DNA from 3 places in the Bradyrhizobium sp. CB1717 genome. Region 1 is predicted to be linked to each of the others. Evidence: riboswitches for the same ligand, from Rfam matches in the RefSeq annotation. Region 1 holds a riboswitch; each other region holds the start of a gene.
What was found. Region 1 has a riboswitch for cobalamin ahead of metE (5-methyltetrahydropteroyltriglutamate--homocysteine S-methyltransferase). Riboswitches for the same ligand answer to the same signal wherever they lie in the genome.
Positions count from the first base shown of each region.

Region 2: another riboswitch for cobalamin. It lies ahead of QA649_RS05110 (ribonucleoside-diphosphate reductase subunit alpha); the one in region 1 lies ahead of metE (5-methyltetrahydropteroyltriglutamate--homocysteine S-methyltransferase).
Region 3: another riboswitch for cobalamin. It lies ahead of QA649_RS30555 (energy-coupling factor ABC transporter permease); the one in region 1 lies ahead of metE (5-methyltetrahydropteroyltriglutamate--homocysteine S-methyltransferase).

Region 1 covers NZ_CP121666.1:7,604,555-7,612,579, reverse strand. Annotated here, with positions in the region: gene QA649_RS35555 (nodulate formation efficiency C protein) at 414-1,241, opposite strand; cobalamin riboswitch at 1,852-2,053, shown strand; gene metE (5-methyltetrahydropteroyltriglutamate--homocysteine S-methyltransferase) at 2,156-4,501, shown strand; gene QA649_RS35545 (hemerythrin domain-containing protein) at 5,690-6,289, opposite strand; gene fixJ (response regulator FixJ) at 7,215-7,820, opposite strand; gene QA649_RS35535 (ATP-binding protein) at 7,817-8,025, opposite strand, start outside.
Region 2 covers NZ_CP121666.1:1,080,711-1,088,735, reverse strand. Annotated here, with positions in the region: gene QA649_RS05140 (hypothetical protein) at 634-834, shown strand; gene QA649_RS05135 (cold-shock protein) at 917-1,144, opposite strand; gene QA649_RS05130 (hypothetical protein) at 1,695-1,853, shown strand; gene QA649_RS05125 (hypothetical protein) at 1,865-2,041, shown strand; gene QA649_RS05120 (DUF1842 domain-containing protein) at 2,090-2,611, shown strand; gene QA649_RS05115 (ribonucleotide-diphosphate reductase subunit beta) at 2,924-3,997, opposite strand; gene QA649_RS05110 (ribonucleoside-diphosphate reductase subunit alpha) at 3,988-5,925, opposite strand; cobalamin riboswitch at 6,030-6,244, opposite strand; partial or broken gene QA649_RS05105 (hypothetical protein) at 6,284-6,504, opposite strand; gene QA649_RS05100 (GNAT family N-acetyltransferase) at 6,988-7,326, shown strand; gene QA649_RS05095 (hypothetical protein) at 7,344-7,562, opposite strand; gene QA649_RS05090 (DUF3302 domain-containing protein) at 7,562-7,747, opposite strand; gene QA649_RS05085 (outer membrane beta-barrel protein) at 7,907-8,025, opposite strand, start outside.
Region 3 covers NZ_CP121666.1:6,523,119-6,531,143, forward strand. Annotated here, with positions in the region: gene cobT (nicotinate-nucleotide--dimethylbenzimidazole phosphoribosyltransferase) at 1-649, opposite strand, end outside; gene cobF (precorrin-6A synthase (deacetylating)) at 660-1,409, opposite strand; gene QA649_RS30555 (energy-coupling factor ABC transporter permease) at 1,449-2,126, opposite strand; cobalamin riboswitch at 2,163-2,383, opposite strand; gene cobA (uroporphyrinogen-III C-methyltransferase) at 2,429-3,160, opposite strand; gene QA649_RS30565 (cobyrinate a,c-diamide synthase) at 3,157-4,467, opposite strand; gene cobM (precorrin-4 C(11)-methyltransferase) at 4,467-5,249, opposite strand; gene QA649_RS30575 (cobalamin biosynthesis protein) at 5,246-5,614, opposite strand; gene cbiT (precorrin-6Y C5,15-methyltransferase (decarboxylating) subunit CbiT) at 5,611-6,792, opposite strand; gene QA649_RS30585 (cobalt-precorrin-6A reductase) at 6,791-7,537, shown strand; gene cobJ (precorrin-3B C(17)-methyltransferase) at 7,513-8,025, opposite strand, start outside.

The DNA.
Region 1 (8,025 bases):
TCGCGTGCCGCCTCGGCGTCGGCACGCTCACGCTCTTGCGGGTGCCAGTCAGTCGCGCGATGCGCGGCGCGCACGCCGGATCGGGCTTGGGCCCGAGGCATCTCCAGGCCCGGTCCCTTGAAGACTGGCATGGAGAGCTGGTTCCCTCGCGGATTGGTGTCCTCCCACTGCCTCGGGTGCCCCGGGGGCCAAATCTCGCCAGCTGGCACGTGCCGCTGCACTCGACTACTCGCAGAAGGAGGCGGTGGTAATCTTGCTGTCCGATTGTTTCCTGACGAGCTGAAAGCTGCGGGAAAATCTCGAGACTGTTGAAGGCGCAAACACCGACATTTTAGAGCTGATATGTCTTGCAGTTGTTCAGAGGCGTTGGCGGTAAAAGGAGCTACGGCGCGATCTTGCTCTGCGCGACCATTTTACCGAGGGCTTTCGTCGCCTTGCTCTTCCCGATCCTTTGGCTCTATGCGAGCGAACCAGGAGCCAGGAGGAAAGGCCGCGATACGCTTGGCAAAGGAGGATTGCGGCTTCCAATCTTGCCCTTCGCTCTTCTCGAAAGTGATGACCCCGTTGTGTGTAAAAAAACGGGGTCCTGCGATATCGCAGTTCACTAAAAGCAAAACGCGCCACAGATCACCTTTCTCGGTCGGTTTGTCATTCTGCTTCGGCAAGTAGTCCACTCCAACAGGTTCAACGATAGTGCAGCGGCCCTGCCGCAGAAGATCGCCGAGCCGGCCTTGCGTGGTCGTCACAAAGTTGAAATTGCTCGGATCATGCAAAAAGCGAAGATTTGCGTCCCTTTCGCCATCCTTGACTTCACTGGCGATCAACGAGAGCGCCAGGGCGCGCCAGCCCAATTCCATCGGCTTTGCATAGGTCGACGCAAGTTGAAAGGTTCCGTCGTGCGCGATCTTCCAGGTGATAACATTCTGTTCGCCTGATGTATCATCCCGGTGCCTAGTCCACGAAACGAACACATGGTCATCTTGATCAAGTTCAGCGAGGCCCCACATTCGAGGGACGAACTGTGCCACCTTCGAGACGTTGGAGACAATTTGTTCAATTGTCTCGCCGTCTTGCGCTCGCCACGTTGACTTGAATCGTTCGATAAGGGGGCTCTCGTTGGCGCGAACACTGTTGCTCGTCGGAGCCAACCCGGCCAGGTAGATCAGGCATTGACCAAGACAAAACCATAACGCGCGTCTTCCAGAGATTTTTCTCATAACTGTCGGCCTATCTGGTTTCATCCACACGTCGTTCTAAAGCGGGCAACCTTCAACCAGTATGCGCGAGCGCAAGAAGTTAGCGGCGACGCGACGGGGAGAGCGATGGTGTCCCGTGCGAGCAGGGCTCCCCTCTATGTCACGCGCCGCTAACTTCGCTGCCGGCGACAGCCTCAATTTGCTGTGCTGGACATGCCCAGAAGGAGAAGACTGGGTATGCCGAAGACTTGCATCCTTCGTGCCAGGTAATGGACTGCAATTCACACCGCTTTTGTGTTCTCTTTGTCGACTTTCCGACTGGCCCATGTCTCGATGTTTCCGTTCAGCGCTATCCAGCGCGGCTTATGCATCCTCGTCACGCGACCGTTTAGTTCGGTATCGTTGCCATCGGAAGCCGGGACTCGCAACAGATGCGTTCGGCTCGAGGCAGCAGTCCCGACTGCGCAAGCCGCATTTGTCCCTGCCACCGATCTGCCATGCGGCCCGCGGGCAGCTGCGATGGTCATTCCGATATGGCCGATTGAGAGCGCTTCTACATCATCTGAACCATAGAGATGCATGGTCATTCGCGTCGCAGATGTCGCAGCTCAGCTTGAGACATAATCTGAGAGGTTGACGGAAGACTTCTCTTGCCGATATTCCAAGCCGTCGAGGTTCTCCGGTTTCCACTTGCCGGAGCTAAGAGGGAAGCCGGTGACAATGCCGGCGCTGCCCCCGCAACTGTGAGCGGCAAGCCGCTGTCCAACGATGTCACTGAAGCCTGCGCGGCTTCGGGAAGGCCGGACAGAAGCGATGACCCGCGAGCCAGGAGACCTGCCCCGACAATATATTCGTCCACGGGCGGGGTGTCCCGGTGGTGCGCCAAGCAGCCGTCGCACCGCGCGACTTCCCCTGCCTGCGTCCGCCATGGCCTTTGCCCCCAACATGGGGTTAACGCTATGTCTCTTCTCTCCCTTCCGGTTGCTACGCTCGGAACGCCACGCATCGGTCCAAGGCGGGAGCTCAAGCTCGCTCTAGAAAGCTACTGGGCCGGAAAAAGCAGCGAACAGCAGTTGCTCGAGGACGCAGCTGGCTTGCGTGCCGCGAACTGGGCTCGACAGAAATCTATCGGCGTCACAGTCATTCCATCGAACGATTTCTCGCTGTATGATCAGGTGCTCGACACGAGTGTCATGGTTGGCGCCATCCCGGAGATCTACGCCTCGAAAGCCGAATCCGTTTCGCTCAAGACGTACTTCGCCATGGCCCGCGGATCACAATGCGACGATCGGGATGCGAATTGCGGTCACGGACCGCGCGGATTTGGCGCACCCGCGCAGGAGATGACTAAGTGGTTCGACACCAACTACCACTACATGGTCCCGGAGTTTCACAGGGGGCAGACTTTCAGGCTATGCTCTCGCAAGCCGATCGAGGAGTATGAGGAAGCCAAGGCCCTTGGCTTCCAAACCCGCCCTGTCCTGATCGGGCCGGTCACATTCCTAAAGCTCGGCAAGAGTCCCGATCCTGCGTTCCAGCCACTTTCACTACTGGATGAACTGATACAGGCCTATATCGAGGTTCTGCAGGAATTGGGCAAACGTGGGGCAAATTGGGTTCAGTTCGACGAGCCCTGCCTGGTTCTTGATCTGGATGAAAGGGGGCGGCAATCTTTGCGACATGCCTATGATCGGCTCGCCAAGGAGGTGCCGGCCATCAAGATCTTAGTTGCCAGCTATTTCGGCGACCTCGGGGACAATCTGAACACCGCGTTGAGCCTGCCAGTTGCCGGACTACACCTCGACCTAGTTCGAGCGCCACAGTTGTTGGACCAGATCAGCGCTGGCGGCCGAAGTGATCTCGTCATGTCGCTCGGTGTCGTCGACGGCCGGAATGTATGGCGGTCGAATTTGTCGTCGCTGCGCCAGCGGCTCGAACCCGCGATTGCGAAGCTCGGCAAGGACCGTGTACAGATTGCCCCATCCTGCTCGCTACTTCATGTGCCGGTCGATGTTGAACTCGAAACCGGGCTCGCTTCCGACGTCAAGAGCTGGCTTGCTTTCGCGGTCCAGAAGATGCGGGAGCTTGCGATCCTGGCGCGGGCACTCGCAGGCGACCAGAATGTTGCGCCAGCTCTTGCCGAGTCGGAATGTGCCGCGACTGTTCGCCGGACTTCGCCGAAAATCCGTGATGCCAATGTCGCTGTCCGGATGAAAGCGATCGATCAGACCATGCGTCGACGGGCGAGCCCATTTGCCCGTCGTGCCGAGATCCAAAGCAATCGTTTCGGACTACCGGCTTTTCCTACCACGACCATCGGATCGTTTCCGCAGACCACAGAGGTCCGGAATGCCCGTGCGGCGCATGCGCGAGGCGCGATAAGTGACGAGCAATACGACAGGTTCCTCAAGGAGGAGACTGCGCGCGCCGTACGTTGGCAGGAGGACATCGGTCTCGACGTCCTCGTGCACGGCGAGTTCGAGCGCAATGACATGGTGCAGTACTTCGGCGAGCACCTCGCCGGCTTCGCATTTACCAGGAACGGATGGGTGCAGTCGTACGGCTCGCGCTGCGTCAGGCCACCGATCCTGTTTGGCGATGTGGTGCGGCCGAAGCCTATCACCGTGGACTGGTGGCGCTACGCGCAATCACTAACGAGGAAGCCGATGAAGGCTATGTTGACCGGACCGGTGACGATCTTGAACTGGTCCTTCGTTCGCGATGATATTCCCAGAAGCGAGGTCTGCCGCCAGATTGCGCTCGCGATCCGAGACGAAGTCCGCGATCTCGAGAATGCTGGTGCGACAATGATCCAGATCGACGAAGCCGCACTGCGCGAAGGAATGCCGTTGCGTCGATCGGAGTGGACGGCCTATCTCGACTGGGCCGTGGATTGCTTCAGCATCTGCTCATCGGGTGTCGCCGACGAAACACAAATTCATACACATATGTGCTACTCGGAGTTCAACGACATCATCGGTGCGATCGCTGCAATGGACGCAGATGTCATCTCGATCGAGACGTCGCGTTCGAAAATGGAACTACTCGACGCGTTCAGGAACTACGAATATCCAAATCAGATCGGGCCGGGCGTGTACGACATCCACTCCCCACGCGTTCCCGAGGCGGGCGAAATGAAGGAACTGATGGCGTTGGCTCAGACCCGGCTCCAGGATTCGCAGCTCTGGGTCAATCCGGACTGCGGCCTGAAGACGCGCAAATGGGAGGAAGTGCGGCCGGCGCTAGCGAACATGGTCGCTGCCGCCCGCCAACTGCGCGCTGCATTCGATCTGCAAGGCCGTTGATCCGGGCTTGGGTCGCTTCTCGACAAAGCGGATCCTCTTGCGGTCATTTGCGCTGTCGATGATCGATGGAGCCTTGGGAATACAAAAAAAGCCCGGCCCCGCTTAGCGGGCCGGGCGAAAGTCTGGGAGGAGCGACGCTGACGCATCGCGCGGACTTCCATCGGCAGAGAGAGGTCAACCGCCGGTTCGATCACGGCAAGGACATTCGCCGAAAATCTGAGCTCAGTTGAAGCACAAGCTCAGCGGAGCTCAATTATGCCGTGGTATGCGACCGTTAGCCTGAGGTTTATAAAGTTACACCAAGGTTTGTCGCTCAAGAGCACGTCGGCAACGATTACGACGGCGACGAGGGACGGTGATGCCGGGCGGTCACCGCAGCGACGAGCCGCAAACTCGGTGCGCTTTCCTGCTTGGAAACCTTATGCTCGATCAGCGCGACGATACGAAAAACCCGGCTCCAAGGATCTTGCAAGCGTAGACAATGCATGAGCGGTTGCTATTGATTGAACCCTGCTTAAGGTAGTCCTTGGTCGACCAGTCCCACCCGATAGTCGGGTTTCGTCTTGGGCCTCTGTTTGAGAGTCTATGAGCGAACCACGCGGAGGATGTCACGAGCTTGAAGATGGCACTGGTGCCGACAGGGTGCTCCTCAGCCGTGAGCGTGGTCCTGCCCTCAGCACAGGCCAGTTGAATGATGGCGATCTCCGATCCGACACGACTCGGCGCAGAGTTAGACCTGACGTCGTCCAGCGCCTTGCCGTTCGTGCTAAACGTACCCGGGCGAGCAGTGCCTGGCAATTGGCGTGCTGTGGGTCGAACCGGCCGCGGTCGGATCATTCAGAGCGTGCCAGGCTGGCAAAGAGTGGGAGTGCTTCGCCCCACCCGCGCGGCGGAAATCGTCCGTCGTTGTGGGGCGGCGGACATGAGAGGCATCCGTTTCGCGATGTCACTGCGCAACTGCCAGACCTGCGACATCACATTGTGGAACGTGCCGGAACCAGGGCTCAGGAAGGCTCAGCCATGCCGTTGGCACCGGAAGCGATCATCGTGCGCAGAAAGCCATTTTGGCGGTGCAGCAGGCTACGTGCCCGCGAACACCCCATTTTCATTTCGACATGATGAGCATGAGGTCTAATTCCTGCTGTAAGACGGCGCCGATCAATACGGCCCCTACGTCTCGGCGCCGTGTCACGGGTTGCCGGCCTTGGCGGACGAAAACGCGACCGAGCTCCGTTCGGCCTCAGCTTCTTGCTCCAATTGCAGAATATGCGCTCTTAGCGCGTCGGAAGTGGCTGCCGCTGTCTCGCTGAACAGGGGATCTCCATCATCGGTGACGGCGGAAGCGATTTGGGTCCATTCCTGTGCCGAGAGAGCCTTCAGTGCGGCCGGAAAGAAATCTCGTTCTTCCCACATCATGTGGCGCCGCTCGCGTACTATAAAGTCGCGTATGATATCGCCGACGTCTTGCCGAAAGAGTTCACGATCCGCGAGGATGGCGTCAATAGCTCGCGCGAAGTGGTGCAAACGGTCGACCACTTCCTGGTGTTCAAGCGCGAGATCGCCGACGATTGCAGCTGCATCCGGATCGCGAGCCTTGAGCTTGAAAAAAATCAAGTCTTCTTGTGGATGATGGTACAGCTCGGGGTAAACCTCGAAATAGCTGATAATCGCGCGAATGACCTCATAATCGGGACGAACCCCTCTCTCAAAAATCTCCAATTCGCGTTGAAGAGCGGCCAGAAGCAGCTCAATGTTGCGATGCTCTCGAAGCAAAAGGTCGATGATCATTCCGGTGCTCCTGGAGGCACAATGTAGGCCGGAAGCGTTTCTGCCACTTACAAGATCGCCCAAGCCGAATTCGGTGTCCTTCGCTACGCCGCAATTTTCTGCGCTGTTCGACGCAAAAACGCAGCGCGCTTTGAATTTGAGCTGACGTAAATCAACTTAGCCGAAGTGTTGAGGTTGCCCGCGCAAGACGCTGGTCGGATAACGGCTGGTATCGGTAAATTTGCGGGCTGGGCGTGCATGGCGGACCCTATTTTGCGGACATCGATGGGACGCAGATTGGCTGCTCCTGACGAACTCGAAAATTTGGATGTTTTCCCTAGGTAGAAGTCCTTAAGTATTTACCCGTCAGTGCCATGAGCAGGGCGGTCTTGAATGGGGGCGGCGGGATCCCTTTTGCTCAAACATGGCCAAACCGGATTAGAAAGCTGCATGCTGGCTTCCTCGGCCGCGTCCATGGAAGCAGTCGGAAGCGCACGGCCGCACCCGTGAAGAGCTCCAGCCAGCCGAAAAGTTGTCGTCCACCGCCACTTTCGGCTTGCCGCGGGAAGTCTTGTTCGGGCGCCTTGGCTCTGATCCCCGTCAGCATCGGTCGGCCGCGGAGGTGACCAGGCAGATATTGACGGCATCCCGATCGATGTACGCTGACCGACGTGGTCGACGCGCTCGATGATCATGCGATACGCTGTCGTAGCCCCCGTTCTCCGGGGTGACAGACCTGCTGTATATCGGAGCACAAATGTGGGCCGACGTAATTGATCTGCTTCATGTGCGGTCGTGATTCAAGAAACCAGCAGCGTGTGCTGCATAGGTAGCCGTCATCGAAAACATGGCCCGCTCGGTGCGGTGCGCCTGAAAACCGTCGGTTCGTGGTCTGGAGTGCGCAGCTTGAATGCATGAATAAGCCATTCGCGCCATTGCGCTGGTGCTAGAGTCCCGCCGTAATGGCGATCCGCATCAACTCGGACATGCTGCGGACACTTGTCTTGGCCATGAGGTTTGCACGGTAAACCTCGACTGTCCTGGGACTGATGCCGAGATCATGGGCGATCACCTTGTTAATCTTGCCGGCTAATAGTCCCTGCAGGACGTCACGCTCGCGCGACGAGAGGCCCGCGAGGCGGGCTTCCGCCTGGAGTTTTGCTGCGTCATCGGCTGGTTTTGTTGGCCGCGCTTCCAAAGCACTATTGATCGCACGCAATAGCACCTCCTCCACGAACGGCTTCTCGAGGAAGTCGACCGCACCCGCTTTCATCGCTTCGACTGCGAGCGATACGTCGCTATGACCAGTTATTAAGACGACGGGGCAGTTGACGCGATTGGCCTTCACTTTACCGACTAGCTCGAGACCGCTCATACCCGGCATGCGGATGTCCGACACAATGCAATCAACTGGACCGCTCGCGACGTCATTAAGAAACGCGGTCGCCGTCTCATAGGTTGCTACGTAGAAACCGTTAACATCAAGAAGAAACGCGAGCGAGTCCCGCATTGCGGCGTCATCGTCGATCACAAGAATGCGCCGCCCAATCATGCTGTCCCTTCGCTAAGCTCCACAAATGGCGCGGTGAACTGAAGGATCGCGCTGCCACCCGGTTTTGCTTGCGCGACGATATGGCCGCCATGTGACTCGATGATCGTCCGGCAGATTGATAGCCCCACACCCATGCCATGCCTTTTGGTCGTGACAAAGGGCTGGAACAGTCGGTCGGCGATATCAGCGCTGATGCCGGGGTCCT
Region 2 (8,025 bases), 2.7 Mb from region 1:
CTTTGCAGCGCCAAAGGCGCTTTGGGAGGTGCCCAACTTGGGCGCTGCTCGAGCAGGATGGCGCCGATGAGAGGCAAACCGTCGCTCGCAGCATCGAGTGCAGGCTGCTTAAACTCTAACCCCAGAGGAGCCAGCCCCTCCCTTCGCGAGCCGCCTAATCAGCCTCAAATCATTTGATGACGGACAACGGTTACGCCGCTTGTGCGGCGCCCGCAACCGGTCGGCTCTCTGCTGAGATGTTTCGTTGTCGTGCAACACTTCGAGGCTACAGACGCGAGCGATCGCCACGGCGCGGCGCGAGTTTCGCTGATGGTTCATGGATTTTGCTTTTAGCTCTGATGCCGGTAGCGGACTGGCTGCCGGGGTTCAGAAACCGTATTCGTGAACGGCCAATGTGCTTTTGGGGTGCGGACATGGACGCACCGTCCCCGCCGAACGGGGCTGTTAGAACGCAGGCCCATTGATGGCCACTGATGCTATCTTGGGTTTCTGAGACCCAAGCCTACAGTGGCATACAACCTAAACGTTTTCAATAGCCATTTTCTACTCGAGGCGCGACGAAACCACGCCCTCTCGTACAACGGTTGCAAGGCTCGACGCTGAAAGACACGTTGGTCGATAAGGAATGGCCTCGTGATCGCCTGGGTCTTCGTGCCCTCGGCTGCGCTCGGCCTTATCAAACTCGAATTGCTCAAGCTCCTCCCGCAACCGCAGACAACGAATCTACAAACCGTACTGCCGTGGCTCTACTGCACTTACGATCGAAAGCCCGACGCGGATATAGCCGTAAAAGACGGCGAACATGGTCAGTCCAAAGAGGTTCCGAACTCCTAATTCGCTGCGTCATCTCTGAAAAGAAACGCAGCCTGCTCGTCTTAGCAATTTTTGCCGGAGACCTATCACCCGGGGGACGTGATCAGACCCGCAGGTTTTCAGCGCTGCTCTTGCCACGCTTGGGGGCGACTTTGACTTCGTAAGCAATCTTTTGGCCTTCTGCCAAACCAGAGAGTCCAGCGCGTTCTACGGCGCTAATGTGGACAAAGATGTCGTTTCCGCCGTCATCTGGAGCGATAAATCCGTACCCCTTTTGGACATTGAACCACTTACCGTACGCTGGTGGGTAAGGGTGCCAGAAACAGAGCAACCGGCGTGCCGGACCGAAAATGCTGATCCTACAGGGATGGCGAGCATCGCGTCGACGACAATGGACGCAAAGCTGACAACCGCGTGCGACTGCCAACATTCTCAGGCTAGCTCAATCAGTTGGGATTACTCGAAGGCAGCACATGGCGGGTCGGTAGGTTCTGGAACGGCATGATGCGAGCGCCGTGCGCTGCAGTTGAAAGCGCTCGACCCGATTAGCTCGCATATAACCGGTTGTCTTAGACTGGTCGCGCAGCAAGTTGATGCCGGTGTCGTCGTATTCATCTGTGCCAGTGCCAGGTCGATCACACAATGTCCGCAACTCCACGCCGAGCCTCTGGACCCGCACCGGCGAGGCACACCTTTCTATCTCTATTGAAGCATTCACTGCGCAAATTCTCTGGTGGCACACTCATTGCTAGTTAGGTCCCAGATCCCTGCCGGGGAGAACGCGTTTGCGGCCGCCGGCGGACACCAGCCCGGCGCCGCACTGGTCATCAGGCGTGCCTGGATGCTGCGTCGCCAAGCGTCAGCTCACCAGGAGGACAAGCATGGGTTTCTATCAGACGGAGCCGTTTAACACGGCAAAAGCCAGCTTCATCCACGGACCTGACGGATTCGGGCTATTTCTGATCGAGGTTGAGGGTGATGCGCCGAACTTCACGACAGGAATTACCCTCGTGCGGATCCGCATTGGGTCGGCGGCCTGAGGATCGACGTAATGGGATGGACGGGACCGCTCGGTGATGGGTCCACGCCCTACGCGGTCAAGGGCAGCTTCCCCGGCCATTACGTGCCGCAAATCGTCGTCTCCGGCAGCAATGGCACGCGCCTGGTTGCGGTGAAGCTGATCCCGGCGGAAGAATCTGACGACTACGTGCGGCAGTTGGCCGGATGACCACGGTCGATCACCCGATCAACCTTCCTAAATGGGAAAGGACGCTCTATGCCCGATACGACAACCAAAGGCCGCGTCGGATTGTTTCACGCCTGCTATCAGATTGGCGAAAGCCGCCCCGGAGGCATAATCTTCAAGCTGGATCTGGTCGTCGACAAGCCGAACAGCCGGATCCAAGGTTTCGGCAGCATCACCCAAGCTGTTAATCCGCCGCTCGATGTCGCCACCGCCCTGCAAGGCAATTACAGCCAACTGCCGACGCTCCCGCCGGCGCCGACACTGCTTCTTGTGCTCCTTACCGGTTACCCGCCGATCCACTGGCCGAACCATGGCGGGCTTGGACCGGTGATTCTGCCCAACGTCGATCTGCGCATGACCCTGGTCCCGAACTGGCGATCGGGAACCGCCTCCTTACCGCTATCGCAGCGGCCACGGCGATTGGCAGGAGGTCGAGGCCGCGCCGGTCAAGCTGGTGTCTCCAGCCATCGCATGAACACATCTAAGCCGGGCCGGCAAGGCCCCTGCCCCGCATCGATGGCGCTTTTGGACGCAGCCAAGGGATTTCAATGATCCTTCGGGGGCTATGAATCCGCGGAACGAGAAGTCCCTCTGGTCCCCTGTCGCATTCGAGCGGGTTCGGGTCGCGGAGCCCTCCACATCATAGCCGCTGAAAACAGCCGCCCACCATCAAAGGCGGCTGTGATCGTCTTGCGCCTGACCGCTGGAAACAGGAAGGGCAGAATCGTATCGTCGACCATGGCCGGTGTGGTTGCCTCGATGATGTCAGCGCAGAATTGGTCTCAGCAACCGAATCCCACGTCCCATCAGCGGCTTACACCACACTCGCTAGCCACCCACAGGCCCTTCATGAATAAAGACGGGCTAGATACGGCCGAAAGCCGCCCACACCCCGTTTTCGCCGTCCCAGCTGCCGCGGCTCGCCGCCTTGGAGTACTCCGTGGCGCGCTGCTCGAAGAAATTGGCGTGCTCGACGCCATTGAGAATCTCGACGAGCCACGGCAGCGGATGCGCCTTGAGCTGTGTGAACCCGCCCTCCTTCGCCTCGAAGAAGCCGAAGACCGGGGCAATCCGGAGCTGGGTCAGTCGCCAGTCGGCGACGTAGCGGACGTAGGCGTGGATGTGCTCAGGCAGCATGCCCTCGATCTTGCCAAGGCCGAAGGCGAGCTCGACGAAGTTCTCCTCCAGGTTCACCATGGTCTTGGCGACGTCGACAATGTCGTCGCGGACGGAGCGCGTCACCGCGCCGGTTTCGCGGTGCCATTCGTGAAATAGCTTGATGATGCCCTCGCAGTGGAGACTCTCGTCGCGCACTGACCAGCTTACGATCTGTCCCATGCCGTTCATCTTGTTGTGGCGCGGGAAGTTGAGCAGCATGGCGAAGCTCGCGAACAAGGCCATGCCTTCGGTGAAGGCTCCGAACATCGCCAGGGTGCGGGCGACATCGGCCACGGTGTCGACGCCGAATTCGTGCATGTAGTCCGCCTTGGCGCGCATCTGCGCATAGCCGCGGAATGCCTCAAACTCGGTCTTGGGCATACCAAGCGTCTTGAGCAGCAGCGCATAGGCGTCGATATGAACCGTCTCCATATTGGTGAAAGCGGCCATCATCATCTGGACGGTGAGCGGCTGGAAGATCGGGATGTAGCGCTTGAGATAGTTGTCGCCGACCTCGATGTCCGACTGAGTGAAAAAACGGAAGATCTGGGTAAGCAGCGCACGCTCGTTGGCGGTGACGCGGTCCGACGCCCAGTCCTTGAGGTCGGTGCCGAGCGGCACCTCTTCGCCCATCCAGTGGGTCTGCTGCTGGCGCTTCCAGAACTCGTAAGCCCAGGCGTAGCGATCGACGTCATAGCTGCCGGTCGAATCAAGGAGGCCGACGCGCCCCTTGCCGATCAGCGTGCGCGGATCGACGGACGACAGATCGATCATTGACATGCGAGGCACTCCTCATAGTCGGTGCGCTGCGGCGCCGGCGTTGCCGTGTCATCCTCGGCAATCTTGCCGGCGAACGCCGCGCGCGAGATCGATTTTGAACGGCAGTAGTAGAGGCTCTTCACCCCACGCTTCCATGCCGTCCAGTGCAGCATGTGGAGGTCCCACTTATCGACGTCGGCCGGCAGATAGAGGTTGATCGACTGGCTCTGGCAAATGAATGGGGCGCGATCGGCGGCAAGCTCGACGATCCAGCGCTGGTCGACCTCAAAGGCGGTGCGAAGGATCGCTTTCTCGTGCTCCGACAGGATGTCGAGATGGGCGACCGACCCCTCGTGCGCGATGATCGACTGCCAGGTCGCCGAGGTGTCGGCGCCCTTGGCGGCCAGCACCTTGGCGAGATGCGGATTACGCACCGAGATGGCGCCGGATAGCGTCTTGTGGGTGTAGATGTTGGCCGGGATTGGCTCGGTGCAGGCGCTGGTGCCGCCGCAGATGATGCTTATCGAGGCGGTCGGCGCGATCGCTATCTTGTGGCTGAAGCGCGCCATCACGCCGCGTTCCAGGGCATCCGGGCACGGGCCACGCTCGCGAGCGAGCGCCACGGATGCCGCGTCGGCATCGCGACGGATTTTTCGGAACATGTTCAGATTGAACGACTTGGCCAGGACACTCTCCATCGGAATGCCCTTGGCCTGGAGAAACGAGTGGAAGCCCATGACGCCGAGGCCAACGGAGCGTTCGCGCAGGGCGGCGTAGCGGGCACGCTTCATGCCGTCCGGCGCCACTGTGATGAAGTGGGTGAGCACGTTGTCGAGGAGGCGCATGACGTCCTCGATGAAGCCGGGCTCCTTATTCCACTGGTCCCAGGTCTCGAGGTTGAGCGACGACAGGCAGCACACCGCGGTGCGCTCCTCGTCGCGATGATCGATGCCGGTCGGCAGCGTAATCTCGCTGCACAGGTTGGAGGTCGAGACCTTGAGGCCGAGCTCGCGCTGGTGCTTGGGGAGCGCGCGGTTCACGGTGTCGATGAACAAGAGATAAGGCTCGCCCGTCTGCAGCCGGTTCTCAAGGATACGTTGCCACAGCTGGCGGGCATCGATCTCGCGGACGACCTCGTTAGTCTTCGGGCTGCGCAGAGCGAACGTGGTGCCGGCACCCACGGCACGCATGAACTCGTCGGTGACGTTGATGCCGTGATGTAGGTTGAGGCTCTTGCGGTTGAAGTCGCCGGACGCCTTGCGGATCTCGAGGAACTCCTCGATCTCGGGATGGTGGATATCGAGATAGACCGCCGCCGAGCCGCGCCGCAACGAGCCCTGGCTGATCGCCAGCGTCAGGCCGTCCATGACGTGGATGAACGGGATGATGCCCGAGGTGACGCCGCCCCTCACTTTCTCGCCGATCGAGCGAACATTCCCCCAGTAGGTGCCGATGCCGCCGCCGTTGGAGGCAAGCCAGACGTTCTCGTTCCAGATGCCGACGATGCCTTCGAGCGAGTCCGACACCGAGTTAAGGAAGCACGAGATCGGCAGGCCGCGCGGGGTGCCGCCGTTGGAGAGCACCGGTGTGGCCGGCATGAACCACAGTCGAGACATCCCATCATACAGACGTTGGGCATGCGCAACATCGTCCGCGAAGGCGCAAGACACCCGGGCGAACATGTCCTGGAGGCTTTCGCCGGCGAGCAGATAACGGTCGGTCAGCGTCAGCTTGCCGAACGACGTCAGCAGGTTGTCGCGCGACCGATCGAGCGTGAGGTCAGACGGCCTTGGCGATGGCGCGAGGGGCCTTGGCAGCGGAGCCGGCGATGGCGGCGGCTGCACAAGACACAGCTCAGGCGTGGTAGGCTTGGCCTGCGCTGGGAGCGGCCGCACACTCGGCATCTCGATGAGATGACCATGCTGATCGAAATCGTAAGACGGCGACATCGGCAACCCCGCGATGTTTGAGGCTGGGGGCCGTGCGGACGACTTGCGAGGAGACCGGGCAAATATCACCAGTTGCAAGCAACCCACCGGGGCACCCCGCCCGAGGACGTTCGTTCTGTCGCGGCAGGTCTCCTGGCTCGCGGGTCGCTGCGGCTGTCGGCCTTCCCAGCGCTGTCGCGCCAGTGACCATGATGACAACCGCTCGCCGCTTACAGTTGCGGGGGCAGCCTCGGAATAGCCGTTGCCGGCGCACCGGGTTCCCTCTTAGCTTCCATCCTACGAGATGCGGGAATGGAAGACCGTGACGGGCTACATATAGGCGCCGCTCGCGGAGATTCGTCAAGGCGGCACCGTCAAGTTAACGAATTGGAGCAGCCCCAAGGTCGAGGTTCGGCGAGCGCTTGTCGTGGAGATCGCGCCAAGTCGCAAAGGCTCGCTCGCGCGAAGCACGACGGAAGTCGGCAGTGACGGCTCCGAGAGAGAGGATGTGGAAAAGGTTCGCGACCTGATCATGAACTGACAGAAAAGTTGAGCCTGACGGGACGATTTGAAACGCTTCATGATCCGATCGCGTCGCCTGTCACCCTTCCGGCGTTCGTGGTCTGGACTATCCCTTCACCCGGCGATGTCCGCTGTAGGTGCTTCCCGTCGAGTCTCTACTCCTCCCCCCTGGCAGGGGCTTGGCTCGGGATTGGCAATGAAGGTTTCCGCGACTTTGAGCAGTTCTGCTCCTCTTTCCCCAAGGGCCCCGCATCGGCCCATCTATACGGCGCATACGACCTCGGGGCAAAAGGACTAGAGTCTGTTCCGCTCACGGATTGAGCAGCCGAGCGTCAGGGCGTGTACTGTTGCCCGCCAGCATTTGATGCTAGTGAACAGCGGTTAATAAATCACTGAAAGTGCATTGCATGCCTTGGCGAGCAATGGAGTGCGAAGATCTTCCATCTGTGAACGCGATCGTAGATCGCGTTCACCTCAATTACCCTGAGGATGAGGCCGTATTCTCGGAGCGGCTTCGGCTTTACCCCGCCGGATGCTTCGTGCTTGAGCGCGAGGCGATTGGTGCTGCTGGCTATATTTCATCCATCCTTGGCACTTCAAAAGCCACCCGCTCTCAATGTCCTTCTAAAATCCGTACCCGACGCCGCATCCACATATTATATCCACGATATCGCGCTATTGCCCGAGGCGCGGTCTGGCGGCGCAGCGTCCGAGGTTGTGCGCAAGCTGATTAGCCACGCTAGGCGCGCGCACCTTCCAAACGTTTCCCTGGTTGCTGTGAACGGCTCAACGAGGTTCTGGGAGAGGAATAGCTTCCAGACGCTGGAAGACCCGCAAGTGAACGAGAAGCTTGCTAGCTACGACGAGCAGGCCAAGTATATGGTTTATCGCTTCTCATGATATTTCTGTAGCGGCTGTTAGAACACTACCAACAAGTCGCATTGGGTTTGGGCATAGCCGCCCCAGAGACCGCGCTGCGCACTACGATGACCGAGCCCCGGGATGAGGAGACCGAGCAAGGCCGGCAGGCTGACCAGGGAAGGCGAAAGCTTCCAGAATACGTTGAACCGCACGATCTTGAAGAGGAATAGCAAGAGCAGCCGCACAACGAAAGTGTTGATGATCGGGACGCCCATCACGAGGCTCCCGTATTTCGAGGAGCCGGCACCTCGACATAGGCCCAGATGAAGGCGAGTGGGCAGAGGGCAAAGCCGAAGAACAAGGTAATCCAGCCCGCGGCGATCACCGCCTGAGCATAGGGATGGTTGCGCGTCTTTGCGATGTGCCCTCGTGCTTCACCTGAAGGAGGAAGAAAAACCAAGACTGCGAGACCAGCGCATCGTCTCCGCCTATTCCGATCCTTACGTAGTTTCTGGAAATGATCTAAATCAATGATTGCTAGCTTGAGATACGAGCAGCGCGCCAAGATTATCCGGCTGCCCGTCCCCCGTGTGAAGGAGCGCTTCCGTTCTGGCGAAGATCAATATGTCGTGGCGACCGGGCCACCCCAGCGGTAGTTCACGCGGACCAAACCGATATCGACGTCCTGACCGATACGGGCAGTCCCTGCAAAAGCGCCCACCGGAGCACCTACGATTC
Region 3 (8,025 bases), 1.1 Mb from region 1:
CGATCACGCGCGCCTTGTGCGCGCGGCCGGCTGCATCGACGCCGGTGCCGCTGCCCGCGATCTCCTCGGCGCTGACAGCGAGCAGGCTCGCGGCAATCGCCGCCGATGTCGTGGTGTTGCCGATGCCCATCTCGCCGAAGATCAGGAGATCAGGCTGGCTCGCCTCGGCACGCGCGACCGCGCGCTGGCCGGCTTCGAAGGCGAAGGCCAGCTCCGTGGGCGTGAGCGCAGCCTCGACGCTGAAATCGCGCGTGCCATTGCGCGGCTTGTCGGTGACGATGCCAGGCGTCGCCCCCTCCGCCAGCGTGCCGGCGTCAACAACTTCCAGGTTTGAGCCGAGCTCGCGCGCCAGCACCGAGATCGCGGCGCCGCCGGAGGCAAAGTTCGCCATCATCGCGATGGTGACGCCTTGCGGATAGGCCGACACGCCCTGCGCGACAATGCCGTGATCGCCGGCGAAGATGATGATGGGCACGCACCCGGCACGCGGTTGCTCAGTCGCTTGCAGGCCGGCAAGCTCGATCGCGAGCTGCTCGAGCCGGCCGAGCGCGCCGGTCGGTTTTGTCAGTTGCGCCTGCCGTGCAATCGCCGCGTCGCGATGGGCGGCGGAGATGTCGGGGCATTTCTGAGTGACCCAGTCGGGGAGCATGCTGCCTCGCTTACGGCCTGCGCTTGAGAATGTAGCTGTCCATGATCCAGCCGTGCCGCTCGCGCGCCTCCTGTCGCGTCGCGACGATGCGCGAGCTCACGTCTGCGAGCCGACCGGACATGATGATCTGATCGGGCATGCCGAGATACGCACCCCACCAGATGTGCAAGCTTTCCGGATCGAGCGATTGGAATGCGGTGCCGCCGTCGAGCATCACGGCCACCGTGTCGACGCCCTGCGGCCAACCGCCTTCGCGCAAGCGACGTCCTGTCGTGACCAGAAAAGGCTCACCGATATCGTTGAGCGGCAGCGCATGCGCCGCGCACAGCGCCTGGATCGAGGTGATGCCGGGCACGACCTCGATATCAGGCAAGGGATTGAGCCGCCGCGCGATGCGCAGCGAGGAATCATAGAGCGAAGGATCGCCCCAGATCAGCAGCGCGACCTTTCCATCACTGCCGAGATGGCTTGCGATGGTCTGCGACCACGCGGCGGCCACAGCGTCGTGCCAATCGTCCACGCCCTTGCGGTAGTCCGCCTCGGCCGCATCACGCACGGGAAGGTCGAACTCGGCAATGCGCGTCGTCTTGTTGGTAAGCACGTCAGTGCAGATCGTCCGCCTGAGATCGGCGAGATCGGATTTCGCGCTTCCCTTGCGCGGGATCAGGACGAGATCGGCCGCGTTGATGGCGTGGATCGCGGCGCGCGTGAGCTGCTCGGGATCACCGCAACCGATGCCTATCAGGGAGAGCGTGAGCATCGGGCGTACGGGGCGGCCATGACGGCCGCCCCTTGTCTCTTAAGCCGCGTTGTGCAGGCGCGGGGTGACGAGGCCGGGCGCGGTGACGCCGCGCAGCGACTTCGCCAGCGCCAGCACGGCGAGATCGGCCAGCGGCTCGATCACGATGACGAGCGCGTAGGAGGCCGCAAACGTCGCGATGTTGGCGAGGTTGCTCATGGCGAAGCCGGAGCCGTAGAGCGCCCAGAACGCCACCCAGGCGATCACGCCGGCCTGATAGGTCGTCGAGAGCGCCAGCGCCTGGCGATACCTGAGGTCGACATAGGCGGTGTTGCGCGAAATGATCCGCGTGGCGATCGCCTGGATCGCGAACAGCGGCACCAGCAGCGTCGTGACGTTCATGCCATATTGCGGGATGTCAGCGGGCTCGAAGAAGACGCCCTGGAGCAGCAGGCCAAATGCAAGGCCGAGGGCCGCGGGCGCCGCGCCGAACAGCAGGAACAAGGTCGAGCCGAGGATGAAGTGCACCTCGGAAACGCCGACCGGGAAGTGCGGCAGGATCTCGAAGAAGGTGAAGACGAGCACGGTGGTCGCGAGGGTGCGCACGGCGAGCGAGCCGATGCCCTGCTCGCGCACGGTCTCGACCGCGAGCTTCAAGGCAACGCCGCCTGCGGCGATGCCGGTTGCGTAACTCAACACGAGCTTGGCGCCCGTCACGACTCCGGGTTCGATATGCATGGCTCAGTTCCTTCCTGCCGTCACACCCGACGGCCTTGGCCTCAAAACATGCACGGCCGGTCTCCTGGCTCGCGGTTCACTGGGGTTCTCCGGCCTTCCCGGACCTTGCGGCCCAGTGGCTGATCGGAGCCCCTCACCGCTTACAGTCGCGGGGGCGGCTGGGGTTTTGGGCGCCGCAACTGGGTCCGCCCATCCCCATTCCCGATTATGCTCCGGCGCTTTGCGCCGCGTCGAGCACCATGCCCGTCCTGTGTGCCCCTTTCGCATTGCAGGCGTCAAGGGGCGAACGGCGGCAGCGGCGGTCATGACGGATATTCCCCCGCCAGCGCGCCGAACAGGATCACGGCGGCCGTCGAAGCCGCCCCGCCCCGTGCAAGCTGCTCGGCAAGCTCGGCAATCGTGGTGCGGACCAGCCGTTCGTCGGGTCGGCCGAGGGATTCGGCGAACAGCGCCGGTGTCTCGGGGGCGAGGCCATGCGCGATCAATTTTGCGGCAAGCGCCGGAAAGGTGCGCCGGCCCATATAGACCACGGTGGTCGCTTCAGGATCAGCCAGCGCCGCCCAGTTCAGGTTTGGCGGCAGCTCGCCGGTGACATCGGCCCCGGTCACGAACTGCACCCGGCGCGAGGTGTGGCGTCGGGTCAGCGGGATTCCCGCCTGCGCTGCGGCGACGCAGGCCGAGGTCACGCCGGGAACGATCTCGTAGCCGATGCCGGCCTCGCGCAGCGTCTCGATCTCCTCCTCGAGCCGGCCGAAAATGCCGGCATCGCCGGACTTCAGCCGCACCACACGTGCACCGGTTGCGGCGTAGTCGACCAGGAGGCGATTGACGTGGTGCTGCTTGGTCGAGGGGCGCCCCGCCCGCTTGCCCACCGCAACGAGATTGGCGCCGGGCCGTGCGAGATCGAGGATCGCGCCGGACGCCAGGTCGTCATACAGCACGACGTCGGCCTCGCGCAGCCGCGTGGCGCCCTTCACGGTGAGGAGCTCGGGGTCGCCGGGACCAGCAGAGACGAAGGAAACAAAGCCGCTCACCGGTCCTCCGCGATCAGATGGAAGAATGTGCCGGTGGCACGGCCGCGCTGCGAGCCGGTCTCGGCGATGACCGCGCCCGTTGCATCATGCACGACCGCCAGCGGCGTATCGGGCTGGGCGAGGATGGTCGAATAGTGGAATTCGTGGCCGCGCAGGCGTGCGCCCGCCTGGTGCCCCGGCATGGGTGCGGCAAGGGTGGCGAGACGATAGCCCAGATGCATGCGGCGCTTGGCAAAGCTGGTCTCCAGGCCAAGCAGACCCGTCATCTCATGACGGACACCGTCGGCATCGGTCAAAGCATTTCCCATGACCATATAGCCTCCGCACTCGCCGTGCACCGTTCGCGTCTCGACGAACGCGCGCAGGCCGCTGCGAAAGCGCGCATTGGCCGCGATCTTTCCCGCGTGAAGCTCGGGATACCCGCCGGGCAGCCAGCAGACGTCGGCGTTCGCGTCTGGCACTTCGTCGGCGAGCGGCGAGAATGTCGAGATCTCGGCGCCCGCCGCGCGCCAGGCTTCCAGCATGTGCGGATAGACGAAGGAGAATGCCGCGTCGCGGGCCAGCGCAATGCGCTGCCCGGGCGGCGTCACATTCAGGGCGTTCGCCGAAGGTTGCGGCGACCAGCTGGCTGCCGATCCCAGCACCGCGTCGAGATCGACATGCTCAGCGACGAAGCGCGCGGCTTCGTCGATCAGCTTGCCGATCTCGGCCTGCTCCTCCGCCTGCACCAAACCGAGATGGCGTTTCGGCAGGCTGATCTCGGCATGACGGGGGAGCGCACCGAACACGGCGATGCCGGCATCGTTCAGCGCACGCCGTACGAGGTCTTCGTGGCGCGGGCTGGCAACGCGATTGAGCACGACGCCGGCAAGGCGCACGCCCGCGCGATAGTCGCGAAGGCCCGCGGCGATCGCCGCCGCCGTCTGCGCCTGCCCCGAGGGATCGATCACCAGCACCACCGGCCAGCCCAGCATCTCCGCGATGTCGGCCGAAGCGCCGGTGCCGGACACGCCGCGCGTGGCGACGCCGTCGAAAAGGCCCATCGAGCCTTCGGCGAGGACAATGTCGGCGTCCGTGCCGCGAGCGACGAGATGGTCGATCGTCGCGCGGTCCATCGCCCAGCTATCGACGTTGACGGAGGCGCGTCCCGTGGCAGCAGCGTGGAATGCGGGATCAATGTAATCGGGGCCACTCTTGAAGCATTGCACCTTGAGGCCATGATTGCGCCAGGCGCGCGCGAGCGCCAGCGTCAGCGTGGTCTTGCCGACGCCCGACGCAGGTGCGGAGATGACGAGGCCTGCCGCCATCACGACGCCTCCGGAAAGCGCGGCTCGGCGCCGACCGGCCGATAGCGGCGGTCGTAGTCGGCGGCATAGAGGCGGCTCTCGTCGAAATCCGCAGCGCCAAGCGTCTTGCCGATCAGGATCAGCGCGGTGCGCTCCATCTCGCTGCCCACGGCCGCATCAAGCGTCGCCAGCGTCGCGCGCACGATGCGCTGATCCGGCCAGCTCGCGCGCCAGACGATCGCGACCGGGCAATCCGTGCCGTAATGCGGCGTGAGCTCGGCGACGACCTGGTCGAGCAGATGGATCGAGAGATGGATCGCGAGCACCGCGCCGGTGGCGGCGAAGGCGGCAAGCTTCTCGCCCTCCGGCATCGCGCTGGCGCGGCCCGGCGTGCGCGTCAGCACCACGCTCTGAGCCAGGCCGGGCAAAGTCAGCTCGGCCTCAAGTGCTGCCGCAGCGGCGGAGAAAGAAGGAACGCCGGGCGTGACGGTATAGGGAATGCCGAGCGCACGCAGGCGGCGGAGTTGCTCGCCCATCGCCGACCAGATCGAGAGATCGCCGGAATGCAGCCGCGCGACGTCCTTGCCCCCCGCATGCGCGGCGACAATCTCCGCGATGATCTCATCGAGCGACATCGGTGCCGTGTTGATGATGTGCGCGCCGGGCGGGCAATGCGCCAGGACGCCTTCGGGCACCAGCGAGCCGGCATAGAGGCAGACCGGACAGGCCGCAATCAGGTCGCGGCCGCGCAACGTCAGCAAATCGGGAGCGCCCGGCCCGGCGCCGATGAAATGCACGGTCATGGGCCATCTCCTTCCGCGATCGCGGCGGTGGCCGTGCGGTCCTGCGAGACCGCGAGCGACGCAATCAATCTCGCGCGAGGGCCAGCCGCCGCGAGCGCCGCAGCTTCGGCAAGAGATCCCGTGCCGAACTTCTCTGCGATGAGCTTCGATTGCGTGAGCGTGTCGATGCCGGCCAGTGTCTCGGCCGGAACGGCCCTGATCGGCACACCGCACTCACGTGCGAGCTGCTTCAGCGCCTCCGCGTCGGCCTTGTAGCTGACAGTTGCCACCGCCACGAGCCCTTCGGGGCCGCCGGCAGCCAGCAGCGCCTCGCGCAGCGAAGCCAGTGTGACATCCTTTCTGAACCCGAGCCCAGCGACCTTCATCGGACCGCACTCCACTGCACCACCGGTCGAGCGGCCTCCCATGACCGATAGCGGCCGAGCGGCGCGGCATGTGCGATCTCGACCCGCATCAACTCGCCGCCATGACGCTGATGCAATTCGCCGAGCAGCGCTTCCGTCTCCAGCGTCACCGCATGCGTAACCAGGCGTGTCCCCGGAGCGAGATGCGACCAGATCGCATCGAACATCGCCTTGTCGAGACCGCCGCCGATGAAGACGGCGTCCGGCGCGTCCAGCCCAGCGAGAGCTCCCGGCGCTTTCCCCTCAACGATGGTGATGCGAGGCGCCAGTCCGAACGCAGCCGCATTCTTGCGGATATTCGCGGCGCGATCCTCGCGCGCTTCGACCGCAGTCGCCGTCCCACCACACAGCGCCCACTCCACCGAGATCGAGCCCGATCCGGCGCCGATATCCCATAGCCGCTCGCCGGGACGCGGCGCCAGCGCCGAAAGCGCCAGCGCGCGCACAGGCCGCTTGGTGATCTGGCCGTCGTGGATGAAGAGATCGTCTGAAAGTCCCGAGCTGCCGGGGATGCCCTGAGCTCCCTTCGCTTCAAGCGCGACCACAACCAGGTTTCCGGTGAGATCGCCGGCAAAGCTGTCGGCACGATATTCCCTGATGCTCTCGCGCGGCCCGCCCAGCGCAGCGAGCATCCAGAAGGCCGAGGCCCCCCATCCGCGCTCGCTCAACCATTTTGCAAGATCACCCGCCGCCTTCCCATCGCGCACGAGGCAGATGATGTGAGCCCCTCGCGCCAGATGCGGCACGAGGCGCTCGAAAGGCGCGGCGTGAAGCCCGAGGCAGACGGCGGATTCGAGTCGCCAGCCCAGCCGCGCGGCCGCAAGCGAGAAGGTCGACGGCGCGGAGTGCGCGATCCATTCGCCAGCCTGCAGCTTCTCGGCGATGCTTGCGCCGGCGCCATGCCAGAACGGATCGCCGGAGGCGAGCACCACCGTCGGCCTGCCGCGGCAGCTCAGCACGACATCGGCATCGAACGGCACCGGCCACGGGCGACCACGGCTATCGACCTCCGCAAGTGCAAGATGGCGCTCACCACCGAACACGGTTTCAGCCATCGCAAGCGCCTTTCGGCTTGCGTCCGACAGCCCGGCAAGGCCATCTTCGCCGATACCAATGATAGTCAGCCAGGGATCAGCCATGACGCGCGCCCTCATTCTGGGCGGAACGGCCGATGCGAGCTCGCTCGCTGCAGAAATCGCGCGTGCGCGCATAGAAGCCGTCTACTCCTATGGCGGCCGCACCCGCACGCCGGCCGACCAGCCGCTGCCGACCCGCATCGGCGGCTTTGGTGGCGTCGGCGGGCTTGCCGATTACATCCGCCGCGAAGGCATCACGCACGTGATCGACGCGACGCATCCCTTCGCTGCCGAGATGAGCCGCAATGCGGTTGCGGCGTGCGCCGAAGCCGGTACGCCGTTGATCGCGCTCGAACGCATGCCATGGGACAGGACGCAAGGCGACAACTGGATCGAGGTCGACGACGTCAACGCGGCCGTCGCAGAGCTGCCCGAGACGCCTGCGCGCGTCTTTCTCGCCATTGGCCGCCAGCACATCGCGCCATTCGCGAGCAAGCCTCGGCACGCCTACACGCTGCGGTTCGTCGATCCGCCCGAGGCGCCCCTGCCCTTCGCAGCCGACGTGATCGTGTCGCGCGGACCGTTCACGCTTGAGGGCGAACTGGAGATGATGCGGAGCCGTGGCATCGCCTGGATCGTCGCCCGCAATTCCGGTGGCGACGGCGCGCGCGCCAAGATCGACGCAGCGCGCGTGATCGGCCTTCCCGTGATCATGATCTCGCGACCAAAACTGCCCGAGCGTCCGCGGGTCGAGAGTGTCGCCGACGTGATGCAGTGGCTCGGTCATTCTACCCGCCTCGGTGCATAGACCCAGCGGCCGACGCGGCGCGTCTGCGAATTGCCGACGATGACGACGGTCCGCATGTCGGCCATCTCGGGCCGTGCCTCGTTCAGCGAGACGGTCTCGATCTTCTCGTCAGCAGCGCTGATCGCGCGCGCGAAGATCACGAGGCGCTCCCCGCAGCCGGACTCTTTCAACACCGCCAGCGCGCGGCCAAATCCCTCAGGCCGGCTCGCCGAACGGGGGTTGTACATCGCGATCGCAAAATCGCCCTCCGCCGCGAGCCGCAGACGCTTCTCGATCACCGCCCACGGCTTGAGATTATCGGAGAGATTGATCGCGCAGAAGTCGTGTCCGAGCGGCGCGCCGGCCCGCGCGGCGGCCGCCAGCATCGCGGTGATGCCCGGCAGCACGCGGATCGGCAACGCCTGATATTGCGGCGCCTGTTCAAGCGCCTCGAACACGGCAGACGCCATCGCGAAGACGCCGGGATCTCCCGAGGAGACGACGACGAC